2 regions of the Streptomyces sp. NPDC056160 genome follow, and region 2 is predicted to be linked to the other one. Evidence: predicted binding sites of a transcription regulator. Region 2 holds the regulator's gene; the other holds the start of a gene.
What was found. The regulator HspR, encoded in region 2, represses chaperone genes until heat shock. The targets are predictions, from matches to a motif close to TTGAGNNNNNNNNNCTCAA.
Positions count from the first base shown of each region.

Region 1: the regulator HspR is predicted to act here: its motif matches at 2,028-2,046, upstream of lon (endopeptidase La).

Region 1 is NZ_JBHJUW010000010.1:2,251-6,664, reverse strand. Features, by position in the region: gene lon (endopeptidase La) at 1-2,005, opposite strand, end outside; gene ACFC02_RS05565 (rhomboid-like protein) at 2,273-3,121, opposite strand; gene ACFC02_RS05560 (spermidine synthase) at 3,360-4,037, shown strand; gene ACFC02_RS05555 (response regulator transcription factor) at 4,161-4,414, shown strand, end outside.
Region 2 is NZ_JBHJUW010000014.1:86,330-90,743, forward strand. Features, by position in the region: gene ACFC02_RS07865 (LPXTG cell wall anchor domain-containing protein) at 510-1,811, shown strand; gene ACFC02_RS07870 (heat shock protein transcriptional repressor HspR) at 1,935-2,387, opposite strand; gene dnaJ (molecular chaperone DnaJ) at 2,393-3,574, opposite strand; gene grpE (nucleotide exchange factor GrpE) at 3,614-4,291, opposite strand; gene dnaK (molecular chaperone DnaK) at 4,288-4,414, opposite strand, start outside.

The sequences.
Region 1 (4,414 bases), on a different contig from region 2:
GGCTGCGCAGGAAGCTGAGCGCGATCCGCGCGGACTCCTTCATCACGTCACCGAGCTGACCGGTCAGGGTCAGGCCCGCCGCGCCCGTCTCGGGGTCCGCGAGGGACGCCTCGACGTACAGCACGTCGCCGCCCGCCCCGGTGACCGCGAGGCCGGTGGCCACACCCGGCACCGCCGTGCGGCGCTCGGCCGGGTCCTGGGCGGACTCCGGCACGTGGTGCGGCCGGCCGATCAGTGCGCGCAGGTCGCCCTCGGTGACGGTGAACGGCAGCTTCCGCTCGCCCAGTTCGTGCTGGGCCGCCACCTTGCGCAGCAGCCGCGCGACGGACCGCTCCAGGGTGCGCACACCGGCCTCGCGGGTGTACTCGCCGGCGAGCCTGCGCAGCGCGCCCTCGTCGATCGTGACCTCTTCCCTGTCCAGCCCGGCCCGCTCCAGCTGGCGCGGGAGCAGGTGGTCGCGGGCGATGACGATCTTCTCGTCCTCGGTGTAGCCGTCCAGGCGCACGATCTCCATCCGGTCGGCGAGGGCCTCCGGGATGGCCTCCAGGACGTTGGCGGTGGCCAGGAAGACGACGTCCGACAGGTCCAGCTCGACCTCCAGGTAGTGGTCCCGGAAGGTGTGGTTCTGCGCCGGGTCCAGGACCTCCAGCAGGGCCGCGGCCGGGTCGCCGCGATAGTCGGAGCCGACCTTGTCGATCTCGTCGAGCAGGACCACCGGGTTCATCGACCCGGCCTCCTTGACGGCGCGCACGATCCGGCCGGGCAGCGCGCCGACGTAGGTGCGCCGGTGGCCGCGGATCTCGGCCTCGTCCCGGACGCCGCCGAGGGCGACCCGGACGAACTTGCGGCCCATCGCGTGGGCCACGGACTCGCCCAGGCTGGTCTTGCCGACACCGGGCGGGCCCACCAGCGCGAGCACGGCACCGCCGCGCCGGCCGCCGATCACGCCGAGGCCGCGGTCGCTGCGGCGCTTGCGCACCGCCAGGTACTCGGTGATCCGCTCCTTCACGTCCCTCAGGCCCGCGTGCTCGGCGTCCAGCACCGCCCGGGCGCCCTGGATGTCGTAGACGTCCTCGGTCCGCTCGTTCCACGGCAGTTCCAGGACGGTGTCCAGCCAGGTGCGGATCCAGGAGCCCTCGGGCGAGGCGTCGGAGGCGCGCTCCAGCTTGTCGACCTCCTTGAGTGCGGCCTCCCGTACGTGCTCGGGCAGGTCGGCGGCCTCGACGCGGGCGCGGTAGTCGTCGCTCTCCTCGCCCTCGCTCTCGCCGTTCAGCTCGCGCAGTTCCTTGCGGACGGCCTCCAGCTGACGGCGGAGCAGGAACTCGCGCTGCTGCTTGTCGACGCCTTCCTGGACGTCCTTGGCGATGGCCTCGGCGACGTCCTGCTCGGCGAGGTGGTCGCGCAGTTGCCGGGTGGCGAGCCGGAGGCGGGCCACGGGCTCGGCGGTCTCGAGCAGTTCGATCTTCTGTTCGGTCGTCAGGAACGGCGAGTAGCCGGAGTTGTCGGCGAGCGCGGAGACGTCGTCGATGGCCTGGACCCGGTCGACGACCTGCCAGGCGCCGCGCTTGCGCAGCCAGGCGGTGGCCAGGGCCTTGTACTCCTTCACCAGTTCGGCGACCTGGCCCGGAAGAGGGTCCGGCACGCTCTCGTCGATCCGGGTGCCCTCGACCCACAGCGCCGCACCCGGCCCGGTGGTGCCGGCCCCGATGCTCACCCGGCTCCGGCCGCGGATCAGCGCGCCCGGGTCGCCGTCGGCCAGCCGGCCGACCTGCTCGACGGTGCCCAGCACGCCGGTCTTCGCGTACGTCCCCTCGATGCGTGGCACCAGCAGCACCCTGGGCTTGCCGGGTTCGGAACGGACGGCGGCCTGCGCGGCCTCCACCGCGGCCCGTACCTCGGAGTCGCTCAGGTCCAGCGGGACCACCATCCCGGGCAGCACGACCTCGTCGTCGAGCGGCAGCACAGGCAGAGCGAGCGGTGTGAAGGCCGTGGACTCAGTAGCCATGATCTCCCCTTCGGCAGTCAAGTTGAGCTATGCCGACTCAATGCATGGCGACAGCCGATTGTTCCCCGGCGGCTGTTCGCCGTCAGCGATCACGGGGGGAGGAAAATTCCGGGGCGGGATCAGCGGGGGCACGGGCCCGGTCGGCAAGGGCCTGCCCGACCGGCCGGAGTGGACGCACGGCCGCTCGGGCAGGACAGCCCGGCCCGTCGCCGCGGGCCCGCGGCCGGCCGCGGAGGACAGGCCGGGCCGGCGCGGGCGCGCGGCTGTTCAGCGGGGCGCGGGGCGTCCGCGCCGCAGCACCGGCCAGCACGCGACACCGACCGCGAGGGAGATGAGGTGCCCCGCACTGGTCATCGGGTCCGTGAACGCCACCAGGTCCTCCAGCAGCATTCCGGCGAACGCGGCCAGCACGGGCCAGCGCACCCACGGACGCAGCAGGCCGCACAGCGCCCCGACGCTCGCGGCGACGCCGAAGCTGATCCCGTAGTCGAGGCGGTGCAGCGCACCGTCCGGCAGCCGGCCGGCCAGCACGGCCAGGCCCACGGGGACCTCGGTGGCGAGGGTGGCGAACACGTGCCCGAGGAGGAAGACACCCGCCGCGCGCAGCGCCCCGGTGCGGCGCTCCAGCGCGGTGAGCACCAGCAGGAAGCAGAGGGAGTACGCCGTCAGGACCCCGCCCGCGACCCACAGCGCGCTCGCCACCAGCACCGCCAGCGGCGCCCGCACCAGGTGGGCGACGTCCGTGCTGGAGCTCCGGTAGAGGACGTCCATCACGGAGGGCGTCGCGTACCGCGCGACCAGCGAGGTGCCGACGAGCACGGCCGCGTACCAGAAGGTGAACGGCGTCCCGCCCGGACTCGGCAGCAGCCGCCACGCCCGCTGCCCGCCGCCCCGGACGCCCCACGCGACCGCGAGCGCGGACGCCGGGCGGGCCCGGGAGGCCGGGACGGCCGGGGCGGTGGCGGACGCCGGGTTCACGGTGAGGTCCCCGGGGGTGTCCTGCCGGGCGGGCTCGCGCGCAGCGGCGACGGCGAGGGGGGCCGGGCGGGGCCGCTGCCGCGGCACGCCGTCCACCAGGCGCGGGGCCGCGGCGTCCGGGTCCGCAGTCCGTTCCACGGTGGGGCTCCTTCCGTCGGGCCTCCACCCTTCGCGTCCCGGAAGCCGCTGTCTATGATCGACGCCACCCGGCGGCCGATTCACAGCAACCTATTAACTTACTGGTGGACGCCGACCTCACCGTGCGCGCGGGCCCGTTGTCCGCCGCGGCCGCGAACGCGCCCCGCCGCAACGGGGCTCACCGGGCGTCACCCGTAATCCATGTGGCAGGAAGGGCCCGTTCGGGCAGGATGGCTCCATGAACGCCTCGTACGAGACGCCCGTGGTCCTGGACCGCCGCGAGGGCCCCCACGGGGAGGTCGTACTGCGCCGGCACGGTGAGCTGCTCCAGATCATCGCCAACGGCTGCTTCCTGATGGACACCTCCGACGGGCGCTCCGAACGGCTCCTGGTCGACGCCGCGCTCGCCGCCCTGGACGGCCGCCCGGCACCGCACGTGCTGATCGGCGGCCTGGGCGTCGGCTTCTCACTCGCGCACGCCGCGAGCGGGGAGCACTGGGGCCGGATCACGGTGGTCGAACGGGAGCCGGCGATCGTCGACTGGCACCGGGAGGGGCCGCTGGCCGCGCTGACGGCGACGGCACTGGCCGACCCGCGCACCGAGATCGTGGAGACCGATCTGGTCACCTACGTCAATGAGACGTCCGACACGTTCGACGCGCTGTGCCTCGACATCGACAACGGCCCCGGCTGGACCGTCACGGAGGGCAACGCGGAGCTGTACGCACCACCCGGACTGGCAAGCTGCGCAAGGGCGTTGAGACCCGGTGGAGTACTCGCCGTGTGGTCGGCGCAGCCGTCTCCGGAATTTGAAGGAACCTTGTGGAATGTCGGGTTCCAGCAGGTGCGCACCGAAGAGATCCCGGTTGCCCGGGGCGTACCGGACGTCGTGCACCTCGCCGTCAGGGCTGGATAGCAAAGGCACCGTGACTCCCCGTACGCTGCATCCCTGACGCCGATCATTCAAGCGTCAATCGCAACTACGCGCAGTCAAGGAATCACCCCACTGATTCCGGAAAGCACACCTCAGGGGCGGGCGATGGAGCAGACACACACCGCGCACAACGGCACGACGGCCGGACCGGGCGCACAGCGCCGGGTCCTGGTGGTCGAGGACGACCCGACCATCATGGACGCCATCGCCACCCGCCTGCGCGCCGAGGGCTTCCTGGTGCAGACCGCGGGCGACGGACCCAGTGCGGTCGACACCGCGGAGGCCTGGCAGCCCGACCTGCTGATCCTCGACATCATGCTGCCCGGCTTCGACGGCCTGGAGGTCTGCCGCCGGGTGCA
Region 2 (4,414 bases):
GTGCTCACTTCTGGTGCCTTCCGGACGCGGGCGCAGCATTGTGGCCCAGGTGGCTCAAAAGCCAACGCGTCGGGGCCCATCGGCGTCAAGCGGAACCACTTAACGAGATGACAACACCACGCTCCGCTTTCTGTGTGGAGGCTTTGCGGAAGCTCGCGGAACCCCCTTCCGGCACTCTTCACGGACCCTCCACCCGGTGCGGAGCGCACGGTGGTTCAGGATCGGCCCGTCGAAGGGCCATCGAAGGGCAAAGACCTCCGGGGAGCGGGCGAGGACTGAGCGAGCGGAGCTGAACCTGTCCTTCCGCCCGTTGTGGCGAAGCGGTGACGAAGTGCAGATCGATCACGAACGAACTCTGAGTGAAGATGAACACACCGCGAGCCGCCGGGGGGAATGCAAGACCGGTCGGCAAGCGGCACCTCTCTCATCTCTTCGCTCTTTTTCCGGCCCACTGCCGCCCGCCGTGCCGTGTGCCGTGTGCCCTGTCGATTCCCGGGGGGAAATCCACCATGCCCACTCGTTCCGCCACCGCCCGCCGCATTCGCACGCTGGCCGCCACCACCGTCGTCGCCGCCGTCGCGGGCGCCGTGTTCGTCCCGGCCACCGCAGGCGCCGCCGAGCAGGCCGGTGCCACTCCGCTGCGGATGACCCTCGGCGCGCCCACCCCCAGCGGCCCGCTGGAGCGCGGCGGTGCGACCGAGTCGATGACGCTCACGGTCACCAACTCCTCCGACAAGGCACAGGACTTCGCGGCCTGGCTCAACGGCAAGGCGAAGGGCCCGAGCCCGCTGCTGTCGGACTCCGTCGTCTTCGGGGTCACCGCGCTCGACGCGCCGGCCACCAAGTCCATGGTCGGACAGCAGGACGGCCAGTGGCAGGGCCTGTTCTACCCGGCGACCGGCAACGCCTCCTCGTCCTTCTCGATCCCGGCCAAGGCCGAGTTCACCTGGAAGGTCACCGTCGGCCTCGGCGCCCACTACCCCACCAACGACAGCGACTTCACGCTGACCGCCGACGGCATCCGCAACAACGTCGAGGCCGGCCCGGCCGGCGACACGGTCGTCTTCAAGACCAAGCCGGAGACGAAGCCGGGCCGGTTGAACACCTCGTGGAAGTGGGACGGGGTCGTAGCGCGGCCCGGCAAGCGCACGAGCCTCGTACTGACCACGAGGGCCACGGGACCGGGCGAGTTCCCGGCACAGGTGAACCGCACGGTCTACGTCGACGGGCCCACCCCGTCGGGCACCCTGCGCAACCGCCTGATCCTGGAGGCGGAGGTCGGCGGCAAGATCGTCACGATGAAGCAGACCGACGGGGGTGTCTGGGAGCTTCCCCCGCTGCCCAAGGGCTTCGGCGCCGCATCGGGCCCCGAGGACCTCAAGCTGTACTTCTCGCTGAGCTTCAACACCTCCATCGGCAAGGAGATCTCCTTCCCGCTGCGGGCCGCCTACTCCATGGGTGACTCCTACGAGTTCAACGGCGCCGCAGTCCAGGTGAAGGCCGGTCCCGAGAACCCCGCCACGAGCACCCCCGCCCCCTCCGCCTCCCCGGCCAAGACCCCCTCCGGCCCCGGCTCGTCCTCCGCCGCGCCCACCGCGACCGCCTCCACCACGGCCCCGGCCGGTGCCACCGGCGGCGGCACGGGCGGCGGCGCCGGCACCACCCTCACGACCGCTGCCGGCGGCGGCTCGCTCGCCCACACCGGCGCCTCCTCCACGGGGCTCTACAGCGCCCTCGCCGGCGTCCTCGTCGCGCTCGGCGCAGCCGCCGCCTGGATCGGCGCCCGTCGCCGCCGCGCGGCCCGCGTCTGACCTGCGGCGAACAAGCGACAGGGGCCCGGATCTCTCCGGGCCCCTGTCGGCCGTGCGCGGGCGGCCCGCCGTGCGAACGGCGGGCCGGTGCGGGTCAGTGCGGGTCAGCCGTATCCGCGCGCGTCAGTCCGAGGACTGCTGCCGCTTGGGCCGCCACACCACCAGCGCACTGGTCTGCTGCACCTCCTGGTACGGGACGAGGTCCCGGCGGTAGGAGGCGTGGACGGCGGCCTCGCGCTGGCGCATCGTGGCCGCGGCGCCCTCCAGGGCCGCCTGGAGTTCGGCGACCCGGGACTGCAACGCCGCGACCTGGTTCTCCAGTTCGATGATCCGCTTGATGCCGGCCAGGTTGATGCCCTCGTCCTGCGACAACTGCTGCACCTGGCGGAGCAGTTCGATGTCGCGGGCCGAGTAGCGCCGGCCCCGGCCCGCGGTGCGGTCCGGGGACACCAGGCCCAGCCGGTCGTACTGGCGGAGGGTCTGCGGGTGCAGTCCGGACAGCTGCGCCGCCACGGAGATGACGTACACCGGTGTGTCTTCCGTCAGTTCGTACGGGTTGCGTCGGCGGCCGTCCATCTCCCTCATGCTCCCTTCGCGGCCTCGAACAGCTCCGCCCGCGGGTCCTCGCCCGCGGTCGCCTCGCGATACGCCTCCAGCGCGTCCCGAGCCTTCCCCGCCACATCCTTGGGAACACTCACCTCGACGGTGACCAGCAGGTCCCCGCGGGTGCCGTCCTTGCGGACCGCGCCCTTGCCGCGGGCGCGCATCGTCCGGCCGTTGGGCGTGCCCGGCGGCAGCTTCAGCGTCACCGGCGGCCCGCCGAGCGTGGGCACGCGGACCTCGCCGCCGAGGGCGGCCTCGTCGAACGTGACCGGCACGGTGAGCGTGAGGTTGTCGCCCTTGCGTCCGAAGACCGGGTGGTCCCCGACGTGGACCACCACGTACAGGTCGCCCGCCGGGCCGCCGCGCTCGCCCGGAGTGCCCTTGCCGCGCAGCCGGATCCGCTGCCCGTCCGACACCCCGGCGGGGATGCGGACCTGCATCGTCCGGGACGACTTGGCACGCCCGGAGCCCGCGCAGACCTCGCACGGGTTCTCCGCGATCAGACCGCGGCCCTTGCAGTCCGGGCACGGGTCGGTCAGCGAGAAACCGCCGCCGGAGCCGCGCGCCACCTGCCCGGTGCCGACGCAGGTCGGGCACACCCGCGGCGTGCCGTTCTTGTCGCCGGTGCCGGAACAGGCCTTGCACGGCGCCTGCGACGACATCCGCAGCGGGACCGTGGCGCCCTCGATGGCCTCCGTGAAGCTCAGCGTGACCTCGGACTCGATGTCCTGGCCGCGCCGCGGCTGGGCCCGCGTGCCGGTTCCGGCGCCGCCCCGGTTGAACAGGCCCCCGAAGACGTCACCGATCCCGCCGCCGAAGCCGCCCGACGCGCCGCCCCCCTGGGCGCCGCCGCCGAAGAGGTCGCCCAGGTCGAAGTTGAAGGAGCCGCCGCCCGCCCCGGGACCGGGACGGAAGCCGCCGTTGCCGAAGAGGGCGCGGGCGTCGTCGTACTCCTTGCGCTTCTTGGGGTCGCCGAGGACGTCGTTCGCCTCGGAGATCTCCTTGAAGCGCTCCTCGGCCCTGACGTTGCCCTTGTTGGCGTCCGGGTGGTACTCGCGGGCGAGCTTGCGGTACGCCTTCTTGATCTCGGCTTCGGTGGCGTCCTTGGGGACGCCGAGGACCTTGTAGAAGTCCTTCTCGATGAAGTCCTTGGTGCTCATCCCCGACGTCCCTCCTCTCGTGCGTCGATGCCTATTACGTCAGCCCTCCTCCGGGCCACCGCTGTCCTTGTCGTCGGTCTGCTCGGCGGCCTTGTCCTTGCCGGACTCGTCCGCCGCCTTGACCGTCTGCGCGCCCGGCTGCGGCTCGGCCACCGCCACCCGCGCGGGGCGGATGGTGCGCTCGCCGATCCGGTACCCGGGCTGCAGGATCGCCACGCAGGTCGTCTCGGTGACGTCCGGCGCGTAGCTGTGCATCAGGGCTTCGTGGATCGTCGGGTCGAAGGGCTCGCCCTCCTTGCCGAACTGCTGCAGTCCCATCTTGGCCGCCACGGTCTCCATCGACTCGGCGACGGACTTGAAACCGCCCACCAGTTCGCCGTGTTCCCGTGCCCGCCCGATGTCGTCGAGTACGGGAAGCAGCTCGGTCAGGAGGTTCGCGATGGCGATCTCCTTGACCGCGACGCGGTCCCGTTCGACCCGGCGCCGGTAGTTCTGGTACTCGGCCTGCAGCCGCTGGAGGTCCGCGGTGCGCTCACCGAGCGCGGTGCGTACCTGGTCCAGCTGGGCCGTCAGACCGGCCGACTGAGCGGCGTCCCCGGCCGGGGCCGCCCCCTCCTCCTTTGCGGAGGAGGCGGCCTTCGGCTCGGCGTCGTCGGAGGTGGCGCCGGAGGGGACGTCGGGCTGCTGCTCGTCGAAGCCCGGGGTCTCCTCCGTCACGCGGCACCGTCCTTGCGCTCGTCGTCGACGATCTCGGCGTCCACCACGTCGTCGTCGGCCTTCGCCTGGGAGGCACCGGCCTCACCGGCACCGCCGGCGGCCTGGGCGCCCTGGGCGTCGGCG